2 regions of the Parabacteroides sp. CH2-D42-20 genome follow, and region 2 is predicted to be linked to the other one. Evidence: riboswitches for the same ligand, from Rfam matches in the RefSeq annotation. Region 2 holds a riboswitch; the other holds the start of a gene.
What was found. Region 2 has a riboswitch for cobalamin ahead of D7V92_RS01995 (porin family protein). Riboswitches for the same ligand answer to the same signal wherever they lie in the genome.
Positions count from the first base shown of each region.

Region 1: it holds a riboswitch for cobalamin, as region 2 does, so the genes downstream of both, D7V92_RS00425 (TonB-dependent siderophore receptor) here and D7V92_RS01995 (porin family protein) in region 2, are expected to answer to the same signal.

Region 1 is NZ_RAYG01000001.1:113,043-121,054, forward strand. Features, by position in the region: gene D7V92_RS00410 (hypothetical protein) at 1-183, opposite strand, end outside; gene D7V92_RS00415 (HAD family phosphatase) at 430-1,047, shown strand; gene D7V92_RS00420 (DnaJ domain-containing protein) at 1,303-2,100, shown strand; cobalamin riboswitch at 2,280-2,477, shown strand; gene D7V92_RS00425 (TonB-dependent siderophore receptor) at 2,589-4,652, shown strand; gene D7V92_RS00430 (sirohydrochlorin cobaltochelatase) at 4,675-5,772, shown strand; gene D7V92_RS00435 (sirohydrochlorin cobaltochelatase) at 5,846-6,775, opposite strand; gene D7V92_RS00440 (TonB-dependent receptor) at 6,809-8,012, opposite strand, start outside.
Region 2 is NZ_RAYG01000002.1:89,486-97,497, reverse strand. Features, by position in the region: gene mutA (methylmalonyl-CoA mutase small subunit) at 1-1,790, shown strand, start outside; gene scpA (methylmalonyl-CoA mutase) at 1,803-3,950, shown strand; gene coaW (type II pantothenate kinase) at 4,080-4,934, shown strand; cobalamin riboswitch at 4,954-5,157, shown strand; gene D7V92_RS01995 (porin family protein) at 5,449-6,057, shown strand; gene priA (primosomal protein N') at 6,145-8,012, shown strand, end outside.

The sequences.
Region 1 (8,012 bases), on a different contig from region 2:
TTCTCCGGGAGCGATGCGGATGTTCTCTATCACATAACAGCCGGCGGCCTCACACATCTTATCCCGCTCTATGTGATGCTGCCCGTGAGTGCCGAAATGTCCTTTCGCACCGATCTTGTCGGCCTGCCTTTCAAGCCATTCGTATGCCGGATGGCTCGTATCTAATTCAATATGTAGATTCATCTTTTTCCGCATTCAGAAGTCTTCTGGAACAAAGTTAATATAAAAAGTGAGATTGAGAAAAACGGATCTCCATCCGTTCGTCTTCTTCTCGGTTTTTAATAACTTTGTACCTTCAATCTGTAAAAATTGGCTCAAACAAGAATATGGCTCTGCAATGACATGAATTGAAAGCATGAAAACTGAATATTAAAAATGTATGGATAGGAGGCGGCAATCCTTTCCGTGTAATTAAAAATATCGAAGATAATGATTAAAAACCTCATTTTTGATTTTGGCAAGGTCCTCGTAAATCACGATTTGCAACCCATGCTTGAACGATATTTCGGGGATGATGAAGTGTCGCTAATCGGTTTTCACAAGATTCTATCAGATCCGGAATTTATAAACATGTGCGACCGTGGAATAATCCCGTTTGATAAAATGATTGACGGAGCGATAAAAAGGTATCCTGAATATAGTGATGCCTTCACATTTTTCAAAGATAATTATCTTGAAGAGATAACAGGAGAGATTGAAGGTATGCGTGTACTTCTAAAAAAGTTAAAGCAATCCGGATTCAAACTATATGGGTTGACGAACTGGAGCGACACAATCTACCGGGTCATGGAGAAATTCGACATATTCCGGTTACTTGACGGTATGGTAATATCATGTGAGGAACACTTCATCAAGCCTGAAAAGGAAATTTATCTTCGCCTTTGTGACAAATATGGCCTTAAACCGTCGGAATGTTTGTTTGCGGATGACAGAATGGTGAATGTGTTGGGTGCAAAGGCGATTGGAATGGAAGCCGTATTGTTTACAACAACCAAAAAGTATATTTTTGAAATAGAGCGAATTTTCGGGATCAAAATTGAACAATAATAGCTACAGCCAGTGATGGTGATCACGCTCAATGGAAAGATTGTACGCTACCAAAAGCAAATAGGCTTACAGGGCTACGAGGGATTGCCCTTCGGAACGTATCTCATCCGGATAAGTGAGAAAACATTCAAGATCCAACTCTCCAAATAACCGCAAGGCGGGTATGCTTCACACACCCGCCTTTTACATTTGCATATCTCCCGTTTTTTTACGAATATTGCATATCGGTAATCAACAAATAAGATAAACAGGAATATGGGTATCGGGAAATGGATAGGTGGCGTCTTGGGATTTATGGCGTTCGGACCGCTAGGCGCTCTAGCCGGCATTATATTAGGCTCCTTCTTCGAGGAAGGGGCAAATATGACGGGGCAGTCTTTCGGTGGGGGAACCAATTACGATGATGAACATACACGAAGAGACCCATACGCCGGGGAACGTAACAGTTTCCTTTTCTCCATGTTGGTTATGGCATCCTATATCATCCGTGCCGACGGGAAGATCATGCATAGCGAGATGGAATACGTCCGTCAGTTCCTCCGGAGAAACTTCGGCGAGATCGCCGTAAGCCAAGGTGAGGAGATATTGCTAAAGCTTTTCGACCAAGCCAAACGCATGGATCAAGAGAACAACATGGGATTCAAGAATACCATCCGGGAATGCGGAACCCAGATCGCATACAACCTAAGTTATGAGGAGCGGCTGCAATTGCTCGCGTTCCTCGCCGAGATCGCTAAGAGTGACGGGAATGTGTGCGCGGCCGAGATCAATGCCTTGAAAGAGGTAGCGATGGCGATGGGAATGTCTGATAGAGAAGTTGAATCCATGTTGAACCTAAAAGGAAGTTCCTTGGACGATGCCTACAAGGTGCTAGAGATAGAACCGACCGCCACGGACGAGGAAGTCCGTGCCGCCTATCGCCGGATGGCCGTCAAGCATCATCCGGACAAAGTAGCCAGTTTGGGAGAAGACATCCGCAAGGCCGCCAACGAGAAGTTCCAGAAAATAAATGAGGCCAAGGAAAGAATCTATCAATCGAGAGGCTTGAAGTAAGATTCGACAAACAGTATTACTTACGAATTGTCAGCCAATTACATTTACCTTCTTTATGATGTAAATATTCTTTCTCCTAAATAGAAGTGGACAGACATATCATACCTTACAAAAACGCAATCGGCTGTTTATAGAAAAACTTTTTCATATATATTTTCTAAATATTAGAAAACATTCATATCTTTGCCTCCGATTTTAGTAATCAAGCTATCACATAGTTTGGTGAGAGGGAATCCGGTGTGAATCCGGAGCTGTTCCTGCAGCTGTAATCCTCATTAAGTTGGTTAGAAGTTCAAAAGCCACTGTTCCTAAGTCGGAATGGGAAGGTTTCTAACCAGAGGAGAGCCAGAATACCTGCTAAAGTCTTACAATAACATCAAGCTTCCAGGATAGAAGTATGTGTCATACAAAAAACGATTCAATTTATTTTTTGAGACATAACCAGATAGAGGCTTGTTGTTTTATTTTGTGTACAAATAAAACACTATATGAGGCTTTTAGCATTCGCTATTCTGGTGGCATGCGTACAATCCGTATGCGCCCAAAGCATATTGAAAGATCCGAAGGAACTTTCCGTGCTATTGAACGAGGTCGTGGTCACCGGTACGGGTACCGAACACTATCTGAAAGACGCCCCTGTGCAAACAGAGGTAATCACCGGCAAAGCCCTTGACAGTTACCAAGGACGCAGTATGCAAGATATTCTGGAAGGACTGAACGCTTCCATCACCTTCAATCCGAGCGACATGGGTAGTGGCATCCAGATGAACGGATTAGGCAACGATTACATCTTGATCCTTATCAATGGCAAACGGATCAACGGAGATACCGGCGGACAAAACGACTTGAGTATTATCAACCCCGCCAATATCGAACGTATCGAGATCGTAAAAGGTGCCGCCTCTTCCCTGTATGGCTCGGACGCTATCGCCGGTGTTATCAATATTATCACGAAAAAGAACCGGGATAAAGTGAGCCTATCGAATACGACTCGTGTCGGATCATATGGAGATATATTGGAAAGCGTACAAATCGGCTTTGGGCATAAGAGAGTGAATTCCACCACCTCACTTAGTACGACCCATACGGACGGCTGGCGAAATACGACCCAAGAATGGGACCATCACGAGGTAATGGATGGAACCGTGACACGAACCGTAAACCGATCCACGAACTTTACGTTAAGGGAGAACTTAACCTACAAAGTGAACGACCGGCTGAACCTTTCGGCCGATGGCTCTTTTTACCAGAAATGGAATTATCGTCCGCACGGCGCATTCAAGTATTATACCTATGATCAATTCTACCGGAACTTCGATGTGGCCGGAGGAGCTAAATACACATTGGGAGGACTGAATTTTCTTTCGGTAGACCTAACTTATGGTAACTATAGTTATTTCTATAATTACCATCATAAAGATGTTACGAACTTCTTCGATCCGGAGACGGATTTACGTATCACTCGTTATCCCGGAGAACATATTCTGGAAACCTCTCAACAACGTTTCCTAGGACAAGCCAAAAGCGTATTCCATCTCGGGGAAAACAATATCCTAAGCGCCGGACTCGAATATCAATACGATCATTTGAAATCTCCCCGGCGTATCGAGAACGGGAAAGCCTCCGTATTTACGGCTTCCGCTTATGTACAAGACGAATGGAACCCGACGGATCGGTTGAATGTGACGGTAGGTGGGCGCTTCGTCGTGCACCAAGAGTTCGGGGCTACGTTTACCCCTAAAGTCTCCGCCATGTACAAACTAGGCGACTTCAATATCCGAGCCACATACTCAAATGGATTTAAGGCTCCTACCTTAAAGGAGTTGCACGATGATTATATCACGCAGATCGGCGGCGGCCCGTGGAAACATTATTATGGTAATAAGGATTTAAAACCGCAAAAGTCCAATTATTATTCGGCGAGCGTAGAATATCACGCATCGAACCTGCAGATCACGGTAACAGGATTCTACAACCGTATCAAGAACATGATCGCCTTGACCGAGATCCCGACAAGCGCCGAAGACCGATTGGATGAGATCGAGGCCAGCATGCAACACAAGAACTTATCCAAAGCCCGCTCTTTCGGGGGAGATATATCGCTCACCTATCAAATCCTATCTTCCTTGGCTATTGGTGGAGGCTATAGCTATACGGATGCCAAAGCGCAATATACGGATGATCCGGCCGACTCGAATTATATGCTCTACACCCCGATCAACGGAACCTCATTCCATAATGCCAATTGGAAACTAGCATGGAACCATGCGTGGAAAAAGTATAAATTGGATGTCACCTTGTTCGGCCGATACCAATCCACCCGCTTTTATATCACGGACGGTGATGGAAAAAGTTATCAGCTATGGCGATTGAATACCCGTCATAACGTATTGAAAAAGAAAAAATGGAACCTAGATATCAATGTCGGTATCGATAATATCTTCGATTATGTGGATCGTACCCCGTTCGGACGCCATCGTGGAACTACGTCTCCCGGACGGACTTGGTACGCCTCCTTTATCGTGAAATTTCAGAATAAACATAAACTATAAACAATCTTAAAAGTTAAATGCGATGAACAAATTTAAGTACCTTTTGCTTGCGGCGAGTCTATTTGCCTCAAGCGCAGTTTTTACCTCCTGTGATGATGGAGACGACGACAATACCGCAAACCCGGCGGAAGAAGTCGTAAAGACAAGTAAGAAACATGACACGGCGATCTTGTTGTGTACATTCGGTAGCACATTCAAGGAGTCTATCAAGACTTACGACGCAACATTGGCCGATTTCCAGAACGCATTTCCCGATGCGGACATCTATTTGTCATTTACCTCCCGTACTTGCGTGAATCGTGTAGAGGCAGAGACCGGTATCGCACGTTACCAACCGGACCTTTGGTTACAAGCTCTAGGAAATGCCGGTTACAAGAAGGTAGCGGTACAGTCCTTACACATCATCCCGGGTGAGGAATACCTAAGCTTGATGAATACGGACGTGAAGAAGAAATTCATGATCGAGTCTTTCCCGAGTGTTCAAGTCGTAAAAAGCCCTTGTTTGGTATACGACGAGGATGATGTGGAAGCCGTAGCGAAAGTCCTATACAGCCACTACAGTGATAAATTGGCTGATAACAAGAACATCCTTTTATTAATGGGACATGGTAACCCGGATAAAAACTATAACGCAAATACGAAATACACGGAAACAGAAGAGGCTATGCAAGCCTTGGCCGCTAACAAGAATGTATTCGTAGGTACCGTTGATTACGGAGATATGTTGTTCTGGCCGGAAGAAGGCGAACCAAATGAGGAATGTGTCTACTCCAAACTTACCAAATACTGCGAGGATCATAACTTAAAACCGGAAGAGATCACGATCTCCTTAGCTCCGTTCATGTCTATCGCCGGAGACCATGCGCATAATGACCTTTGGGGTATCGAGGAGGGTGATGATTTCAGCGCTGCCGCTCCTAACGCCGACGCTTGCTGGAGACTAAAACTTTTGAAGATGGGCTTCAAGATTGACACGAAAGAAAGCCATAACGGAAGTTTAGAGAACTGTAAGATCATAGGCTTAGGCGATTACGACGCTGTTCGTCAGATCTGGGTGAACCATCTAAAAGCATTATATAATGATGCGGAGGCTTGGGAAACCGGAGAAGACTACCAGTAAATAATTGAGAATTGAGAATTGAAAATTGGTTCAGTAAGTACTCACTAATTTTCAATTCTCAATTTTCAATTGTTCAGTGTGTATATAATTTCTTTCGATCAAAAATCGTCGCCCGTTTATATTTCATGGCGAAACGGATGTGATCGATAAATAAAGACCGGATCGCCGGATTCTCACCTAGAGGCTTTAAATAAATATCCACATCGAAACCCTGTTGACGTAGCCCTTTCTGCCAGAAATCCGTAACCGTATTTTCCGTACCTCGAATCAGTACGAACATAAAAGGAATCAACTGCACACGCTTATGACCGGCTTGGCGCATTTGCTCACCTACATCCTCGATCGTAGGGAAACCCTCACGGGTTCCGGTATAATAATCTTTCATTCCTTTGGTCTGGAACATATACCCCAATTTCGCGTAAGCCGAGTTACTGGCATGATAAGTTCCGTGCGCCACCAATAACTTAGCCCCATTTTTAGTCACTCCAGAAGGTGAGGAAACCGCTTTCATCACCGCCTCATAATCGGTATCATCATATAACAAGGGATTACCTACACGCAAATCCTTAAACAAACCTTTTCGCTGTTCCGCCTCTTTGCGGATCGCTTCCATCTCCACACCCTCTATAATGATAGTCGGTTGGATAATTACATGGGTAAACCCTTGATCACGCAACTCCACCAAGGCGTCCGCCGGCAACTGAACCCAAACACCTTGCGCCCTCAACCGACTCACTACGCTACGGGCGCTATAAGCCTGCCGGACTTCCACGTCTGGGAAAGCCTCCTTGACACGCTTGTTCATCACATCGAGTACTTGGGTACGAGCTTCCGGGTAAGCACTCCCGAAATGTACCATCAAGATCGCTAACTTATCTCCCTTTTCCATGCTCTCCCGGATATCGGAAGCGTAAAACTCCCGCCCGGGTTTCGCCCATAATGAACAGGCGAGCCCGAGCAGGAGTGAACAAACAAACATGGATCGTAAAAATCCCCTATACATTATTATATTAGTTAATAGTTGACATGTGACAGTTTACTGCTTGAAACGGACCAGAAGGCTGACGTAATAGGTACGGCCCGGGGTCAATGTAGCGTAATTGTAATTAAAGGGACGATCATCTACATAATCAAAAAGGTTCTCGATACCTACTCCCGGTTCCAACAAGAAATCGCCGGCTCTAAACGTATGGCTCGTATTGAGATTCCACAAGGAATATTTCGGTGCGTATCCATAAGAAGTAGAATAACGTTCCCCTTGGATACGTCCGTTAAAATTCACGTTCAGCTTATACTTATTCCAAGTATGAGACCACATAGCCGCTACCGTACCACTATGCTTAACGGTCTTATCCAAAGGTTCATCCTCGTATACGTTCTTTCCATCCATGAAACTATAGCCACCATTCAAGGTAAAGCCCGCTCCCAGATAACTATTGAAGGTCACGTTAATACCTTTGATCTTCGCTTTATCGATATTCGCACGCATCTGTATCTCATCATAATCCGTACCATGGGCGGTGTTATAAGCATCCCGTTCCGCCGTATCCAATATCTTATAGTTAATCATGCTACGTACGTTATTCATAAAAGCGGACACGGACAAAGAAAAATACCGCATCGTATATTCTGCGCTCAACGTGAAATTGTCGCTCTTCTCCGGGTCCAGATCCGGATTACCGATCGTAAGGCGAGTCGCTCCAGACGCTTTCTTCTCCGATTCCGTATACAACTCTTTCAATTCAGGTGTACGGAAACCAGCCGCATACGATCCGCGGAAATTAAAACCGCCTACCTTATACAGCAAAGCCACGTTAGGAGTCGCATAACTCTTAAAATTCTCATGGTAAATATAGCGCAAACCCGCGTACGCTTGGAAATGCTCATTGATATTGATCTCGTCTTGCGCATAAAGCGCGGTCGTGTACATACTTTTACCCGCTATGTTATCCGTCTCGCTACTCAGTAACTCTTTAATGAACTCCGCACCAGCCGAAAGCTTATTATACTTGCCCAGACGAAAGATTCCCTTGACATTCAAGTTATGGTAATGAATCCGTTTCGTCATATCACTCTCTCCGCTTTTCTTTCCATCAAAGAAATCCTTATACGTACTATGATTGTCCGACAGATAATCAGCGTTCAAATAAGAGTTCTTATTAATCATGTATTGAGCGCCCGCCCCATAAGTGAACGTCTCTTTTCTCATATCATAGTTGGTCGTATTCACTTTATCCATC
Region 2 (8,012 bases):
TAACGGCCGACCTGAAAGGGGTACCGTTTGAGAAAAAGCTTGTTTGGAAGACAGGCGAAGGATTTAATGTAAATCCTTTCTATCGTGCAGAAGACATCGAGGGTTTAAAGACTACAGAGTCTCTTCCCGGTGAATTCCCTTATGTTCGTGGAACGAAGAAAGACAACGATTGGAAGGTACGCCAGAACATTGAAGTTTGCTGCTTCAAGGGTGCTAACGAGAAAGCACTAGACCTTTTGACGAAAGGTGTTACTTCTCTTGGGTTCATCATCAAAGGTGATGAGGTGAACGAGGAGAACATAGCTACTTTATTAGAGGGTATTTGTCCGGCTTCCGTAGAATTGAACTTCAACACTTGCAACTGCAAAGCGGAGAAGTTGATCGGTATCTTGGCTGACTACTTCAAAGGCAAGGGTGTCGACGCAGAGAAGTGCTACGGTTCTGTAAACTATGACGCTTTCAAGAAACCTTTAGTAAAAGGTAAAGAAAACAGTGAGTGGGTAGAAGGTGCCGCAGCTGTGCTCAAAGCTGGACAGGCTTTGCCTAACTACCGTGTATTGGCTGTAAATGCGTTCCTTTTCAACAATGCTGGCGCTTACATTTCTCAGGAATTAGGTTACGCCTTGGCTTGGGGTAACGAATTGATGGCAAAACTTACCGAGGCTGGTTTCACCGCTGACGAGGTTGCCAAGAAAATCAAATTCAATTTTGGTATCAGCTCTAACTACTTCATGGAAATCGCTAAGTTCCGTGCGGCTCGTTGGTTGTGGGCCGAGATCGTAGCCGCTTATAAGCCGGCCTGCGAATGCGCTTGCAAGATGGTTGCTCACGCACAGACTTCAGAGTGGAACATGACGGTTTACGATGCTCACGTAAACTTGCTTCGTTCTCAAACTGAGGCTATGTCTGCCGCTCTTGCCGGCGTAGACTCTATCACGGTTCGCCCGTTTGATAAGATTTACCAGACTCCAGACGATTTCTCTGAGCGTATCGCACGTAACCAACAATTATTATTGAAGGAAGAGTGCCACTTGGATAAGGTCGTTGACCCGTCTGCCGGTTCTTATTATGTAGAGGTATTGACGAATTCCTTGGCTGATGTCGCTTGGAAGTTGTTCTTGGAGGTTGAGGAAAAAGGAGGATTCTCCGTTGCCGTGAACGCAGGTGAGATCCAGAATGCCGTTAACGCTTCGAATGTAGCTCGTAAGAAAGCGGTTGCTACCCGTCGTGAGATCTTGTTGGGTTCTAACCAGTATCCTAACTTCACGGAAGTAGCTGCCGATAAGATTCAAGAAAAAGGTTCTTGCTGTTGTGGCGGTGGTCATTGCGGTGAGGCAACGATCCCGGCTCTTGATTTCTCTCGCGGCGCTTCTGAATTCGAGGCTTTGCGTATGACGACAGAGAAGAGTGGCAAGACTCCGAAGGTATTTATGTTGACGATAGGTAACTTGGCGATGCGTTTGGCTCGTTCACAGTTCTCCGCTAACTTCTTCGGTTGTGCCGGATATAAGATAATTGATAACTTAGGCTTCGATACGGTTGAGGCTGGTGTTGAGGCTGCTGTCAAGGCTGGTGCCGAGATCGTGGTTCTTTGCTCTAGTGATGACGAGTATGCTGAATTCGCTCCTGCTGCTTACAAGGCTTTGGCCGGACGTGCCGAATTCGTTGTAGCCGGAGCTCCTGCTTGCGCGGACGACTTGAAGGCTCAAGGTATCGACCAGTTCGTAAATGTAAAGAGCAATGTGCTTGAGACATTGAAAGCATTCAACGCTAAATTAGGAATCGCTTAAGTATAAACAATTATGAGACCAAATTTTAAAAACATAGATATAAAGAATGCCGGATTCGCAGCCACAAACGCTGCCGAATGGGCAAAAGCCAATGGCATCGAGCCCAATTGGAAAACACCCGAGCATATCGAGGTGAAACCTGTATATACAAAAGAAGACTTGGAGGGTATGGAGCACTTGAACTATGCTTCCGGTTTGCCTCCTTATCTACGTGGCCCGTACAGCGGTATGTACGCTATGCGTCCTTGGACAATCCGTCAGTACGCAGGTTTCTCTACCGCTGAGGAGTCTAACGCTTTCTATCGCCGTAACTTGGCTTCCGGTCAGAAAGGTTTGTCCGTTGCGTTCGACCTTCCGACTCACCGTGGTTACGATGCCGACAACGAACGTGTGGTTGGTGATGTAGGTAAAGCGGGTGTATCTATCTGTTCCTTGGAGAACATGAAAGTGTTGTTCGATGGTATTCCTTTGAACAAGATGTCTGTTTCCATGACCATGAATGGTGGTGTGCTTCCGGTATTGGCATTCTATATCAACGCAGGTTTGGAGCAAGGTGCTAAGTTGGAGGAAATGGCCGGTACGATCCAGAACGATATATTGAAAGAGTTCATGGTACGTAATACCTATATCTATCCGCCTGAGTTCTCCATGAAGATTATCGCTGATATCTTCGAGTACACCTCTCAGAAGATGCCGAAGTTCAACTCTATCTCTATCTCCGGTTATCATATGCAGGAGGCTGGTGCTACGGCTGATATCGAGATGGCTTATACGTTGTGTGACGGTATGGAATATCTTCGTGCCGGTATCAACGCCGGTATCGATGTGGATGCGTTCGCTCCCCGTTTGTCATTCTTCTGGGCTATCGGTGTAAATCACTTCATGGAGATCGCCAAGATGCGTGCGGCTCGTATGTTGTGGGCGAAGATCGTGAAGAGCTTCGGCGCTAAGAACCCGAAATCATTGGCATTGCGTACACATAGCCAGACTTCCGGTTGGTCATTGACCGAGCAAGATCCGTTCAATAACGTAGGACGTACTTGTATCGAGGCTATGGCCGCTACATTAGGACATACACAATCTTTGCATACGAACGCATTGGATGAGGCGATCGCTTTGCCGACCGATTTCTCCGCTCGTATCGCTCGTAATACACAGATTTACATTCAGGAAGAGACTAAGATCTGTAAGGAGATCGACCCGTGGGCTGGTTCTTACTATGTAGAGTCTTTGACGAATGAGTTGGTACATAAAGGTTGGGCATTGATCCAAGAGATCGAGAGCATGGGTGGTATGGCGAAAGCCATCGAGACTGGTCTTCCTAAGATGCGTATCGAGGAAGCTGCCGCTCGTACACAGGCTCGTATCGACTCTGGTGTTCAGACCATCGTTGGTGTTAACAAATATCGTTTGCCGAAGGAAGATCCGATCGATATCCTTGAGATCGATAATACAGCCGTACGTAACGAGCAGATCGCCGCTTTGAAGGAGTTGCGTGCTAACCGTGACGAAGCCGCTGTTCAAAAAGCTTTGGCTGATATCACGGAGTGCGTGAAGACGAAGAAGGGCAACTTATTAGAGTTGGCTGTTAAGGCTGCCGGCTTGCGTGCGTCATTGGGAGAGATCTCCGATGCTTGCGAGGTGGTTGTAGGTCGTTATAAAGCAATCATTAGAACTATTTCAGGCGTGTATTCATCAGAAACTAAGAAAGACGCAGACTTCCAGAAAGCTTGCGAGCTTTGCGAGCAATTCGCTAAGAAAGAAGGCCGTCAGCCTCGTATCATGATCGCTAAGATGGGTCAGGACGGACACGACCGTGGCGCTAAGGTTGTCGCTACTGGTTATGCGGACTGTGGTTTCGACGTAGATATGGGACCGTTGTTCCAGACTCCGGCCGAGGCTGCCCGTCAAGCTGTGGAGAACGACGTTCACGTAATGGGCGTTTCTTCTTTGGCCGCTGGTCATAAGACGTTGGTTCCGCAGGTTATCGAGGAGTTGAAGAAACTAGGTCGTGAGGACATCATCGTTATTGCTGGAGGTGTAATCCCGGCTCAAGACTATGATTTCTTGTATAAGGCTGGCGTTGCCGCTATCTTTGGCCCGGGTACTTCCGTATCGAAGGCAGCTTGCCAGATCCTTGAGATCTTGTTAGGCGAATAAATAGAGTTTAGGCCTTACGGTTTTTAAATAAAGAGAGGCTGGACAATTGATTTTGTCCGGCCTTTTTTAGTATTGTATGCGGGTTTATGTACTTTTGTAGCGATTATTCAATTAAAAAGGGAAAGAATCATGGGAATCGTTATAGGTATAGATGTGGGAGGTAGCACGACCAAGATCGTCGGCGTGGAGGATAAGAAGATCAAGAACCCGATGTTCGTGAAAGCTACCGATCCGGTAACCTCTTTATTCGGGGCCTTCGGTAAATATATTTATGATAATAACATCTCGCTCTCGAATATAGAGAAAGTGATCTTGACAGGTGTAGGTAGCGCTTATATCGATCAACCTTTATATGGCTTACCAACCGCGAAGACGGATGAGTTCCTTGCGAATGGGCTAGGGGCGCAATATAATACGGGACTGGACAGTCTATTGGTGGTCAGCATGGGAACGGGTACCTCCTTTGTCAAGGTACAAGGCTCCACGATCGAGCATATCGGGGGATTGGGTATCGGTGGCGGAACAATCCTCGGCTTGTCTAAGCTATTATTGAAAACGCATGACTTTCACCAAATAGCGTCTTTGGCCGAGCACGGTTCCTTGAATGATATCGACTTGCATATCCGGGATATTACGCCGCATCCGCTACCCGGCCTGCCGCTGGACGTGACAGCCTCTATTTTCGGAAAAGCGGACGCGAACGCTAAGGTTGAGGATATCGCTCTCGGTATCGTTCATATGGTCTTGCAGACCATCGGGCAAGGAGCTGTTTTCGCCTCGTTAAATGGCGATATCAAGAATATCGTATTGATCGGTAACCTGACTCGCTTGCCACAATGCCCGGATATTTTCCCCCGTCTGGAGGAGATGTGCGATGTCCATTTCAAGATACCGGAGTATGCCGAGTATCGCACGGCTATCGGGGCGGCTTTATGCTATATCAGGAACCGGGAATATAAGGATATTTTTTGTGGAAAGTGTTAGGCTACATCAAAACTTTATGTATCTTTGCTACATGCTTTGTTCCCTTTCGGCAATCGCCGGATAGGGATTAAAAGGGAATCGGGTGAGAATCCCGGACAGTCCCGCTGCTGTAAGCTTCATAAACGGGTTGAGCAATACTGTTGCCACTGTTCATTCAAGTGAATGGGAAGGCGCTTAAGACCGGAAGTAAGTCAGAAGACCTGCAAGGCGTGTATATTTTCGACGGCTTCGAGGAAAGGCCGGAAGAGAACGCAAGAATCGTATCCGGTTTTTACTATTCTTTATCCAAGGTTTTCTTATCAAGTCGTCTCATGGTTTCGGATAATTATTTTGCCATAATAATTAGGGAAAGAAGCATGAATCTGACCGACGGGATGAGCTCCGTGTGTAAGATGCATGCTTTCTTTGCGTTTAAAGGACTGGGGTATTCCGTGAACACTCTATAGAGAATATTTGTTTATTATTAGAAAAGTGCGTTTATTTGCAACGAGTAATTAACAAAAGAAGTATGAATATGAAGAAAATTGTGGGATTTCTTATGGTTGCCTTGCTAGCGTTGATGGCGCTTCCGGCGAACGCTCAGCTTAAATTCGGTATCAAGGGAGGTGTGAATATATCGTCTGTTCATTTCAACTCGGACGTGTTGAAAGCGGATAACGTAACCGGCTTCCAAGTGGGTCCGATGATCGAGACGACCTTACCGTTGGTGGGTGTCGGGATCGATGCGGCGGTGTTGTATTCGCAAAAGGGTTTGGAAACGACCTCGGCTGGCGGGGTGAAGACTTCGATGAAGACGGATTATATCGATGTTCCGGTCAACTTGAAATGGAAATTCGGCTTACCGATCGTCAAGGCGTATCTGGCAGCCGGTCCGTATATCGGTTTCCGTGTAGGCGGTGATAAGTTTTGGGATATCCCGGGTTCCGTAGCGGATCAGGTGAAGGCGAAGAATTTCAGCGCAGGTCTTAACTTCGGTGCCGGCGTGGAGTTGATCAGCCACTTGCAGGTGGGTTTCAATTATGGTCTGGGACTGACTGATAACTATAGCATTGAGAAGGTGAACCTCTCCGACGGTGCCGGAAAGAACCGTGGATGGTCTATCACGGCAGCGATCTTGTTCTAAATAGGTGAAAATAAAATGAGAGAGGCTGGGCTTTAGAAGTCCGGCCTTTTTTGTTATTTTTGGGCTCGTAATGAAACACCTGTTTGAATGAAATACGCGGACGTCATACTTCCCCTTCCTTTGGAGAATAGCTATACCTATCGGATACCCGAAGATCTGGAGAGAGCCGTGACTCCCGGTTGCCGGGTGATCGTGCATTTCGGGAAGAAACGATATTATACGGCTATCGTCATGGAGGTACACGACCGGGAACCGGTATCCGATTTTGAGACGAAGGAGATCTACGCTTTGCTGGATGCCACGCCGGTGCTCCGCCGTCCGCAACTCCGTTTCTGGAAATGGATATCTTCTTATTATATATGTAAGCTGGGCGATGTGTATAAGGCGGCCTTGCCTTCCGGCTTAAAGTTGGAAAGCGAGACGGCGGTTACTTATAATGAGGATTTCGAGGCCACCGCCCCCTTGCGCCCGAACGAGCAAGCGGTACTGGATGCCTTTAGCGGGGTTTTGAAATTGACGATCTCGGAGTTGGAGAAGAAGACCGGTCTCCGAAATGTTGTCCCGATCGTCTCTTCCTTGATGGTGAAAGGGGCGGTCGAGGTGAGCGAGGAGCTAAAGCGAGGATTCGTTCCCAAGACACAGGCGTTTATCCGTTTGGCCGAGGCTTACCGGGATGAGACGAAATTACAGGCGGTGTTCGAGGATTTGAAACGAGCGAAGAAGCAAGAGCTTTTGCTGGTCAGCTTCTTGGATTTAAGCCATACCTTGAATCCCGCTTTATCGAAGGAGCTTTCCAAGAAAGAGCTATTGGAACGCAGTGGTTATACCTCTGCGGTATTGGAGGGTCTGCTGAAACGGGGTATCTTGGAGAGTTACGAGAAAGAGGTGGGTCGTTTGCAAGTATCCGTCTGCCGCTTGCAAGAGCCGAATCCGCTCAGTCCGGCGCAAGAGAAAGCCTATGGAGAGATCCATGAGGCTTTCAAGACGAAGGAGGTCTGCTTGCTTCATGGCGTGACTTCCAGTGGTAAGACCGAGATATACGTCCGTTTGATCCATGAGGTCTTGCGGCTGGGGCGGCAGGTTTTATATATGTTGCCGGAGATCGCTATCACGACCCAGATCACGGAACGGCTGGCGAAATTATTCGGGGATAAGCTATTGGTCTACCACTCTAAGTTCTCGGATAACGAGCGGGTGGAAGTTTGGAATAAGCTATTGCATAACGACGAGCCTATGCTGGTATTGGGGGTTCGTTCTTCCCTCTTCCTTCCGTTTAAGGACTTGGGCTTAATTATCGTGGACGAGGAGCATGAGAATACGTATAAGCAGCAGGACCCGGCACCCCGTTACCATGCCCGTAACGCTGCCATCGTCTTGGCGGGTATGCACGGCGGTAAGACCTTATTGGGTTCCGCCACTCCCTCCATCGATTCTTATTTCAACGCTACGGCGGGGAAATACGGTCTGGTTGAGTTATCTACCCGCTACGGTGATTGCTTGATGCCGGAGATTATTACGGTGGACGTGAAGGAGCTAAAGCGCAAGAAGATCATGAAAGATACCCTTTTCTCCCCTCTGTTGGTGGAGAAGGTGCGGGAGGCCCTATCCCGGGGCGAGCAGGCGATCCTATTCCAGAACCGCCGGGGATTCGCCCCGATGATCGAGTGCCGAGGGTGCGGGTGGGTGCCTCGTTGCGTGAATTGCGACGTTAGCCTTACCTACCACAAGGCGCATAATCAGCTGGTTTGCCATTATTGCGGTTATACCTACCGCTTGCCGCAGGTATGTCCAGAGTGTAAGGGGACGGAGTTCAAGATGCAAGGCTTCGGTACGGAGAAGGTAGAGGAGGAGATCGCTGGGCAATTCCCAGCGGCAAAGGTGGAGCGGCTGGATTTCGATACGGCCCGTACCCGCACGGCTTACGAGCGGATCATCTCGGATTTCGAGAAGGGGAA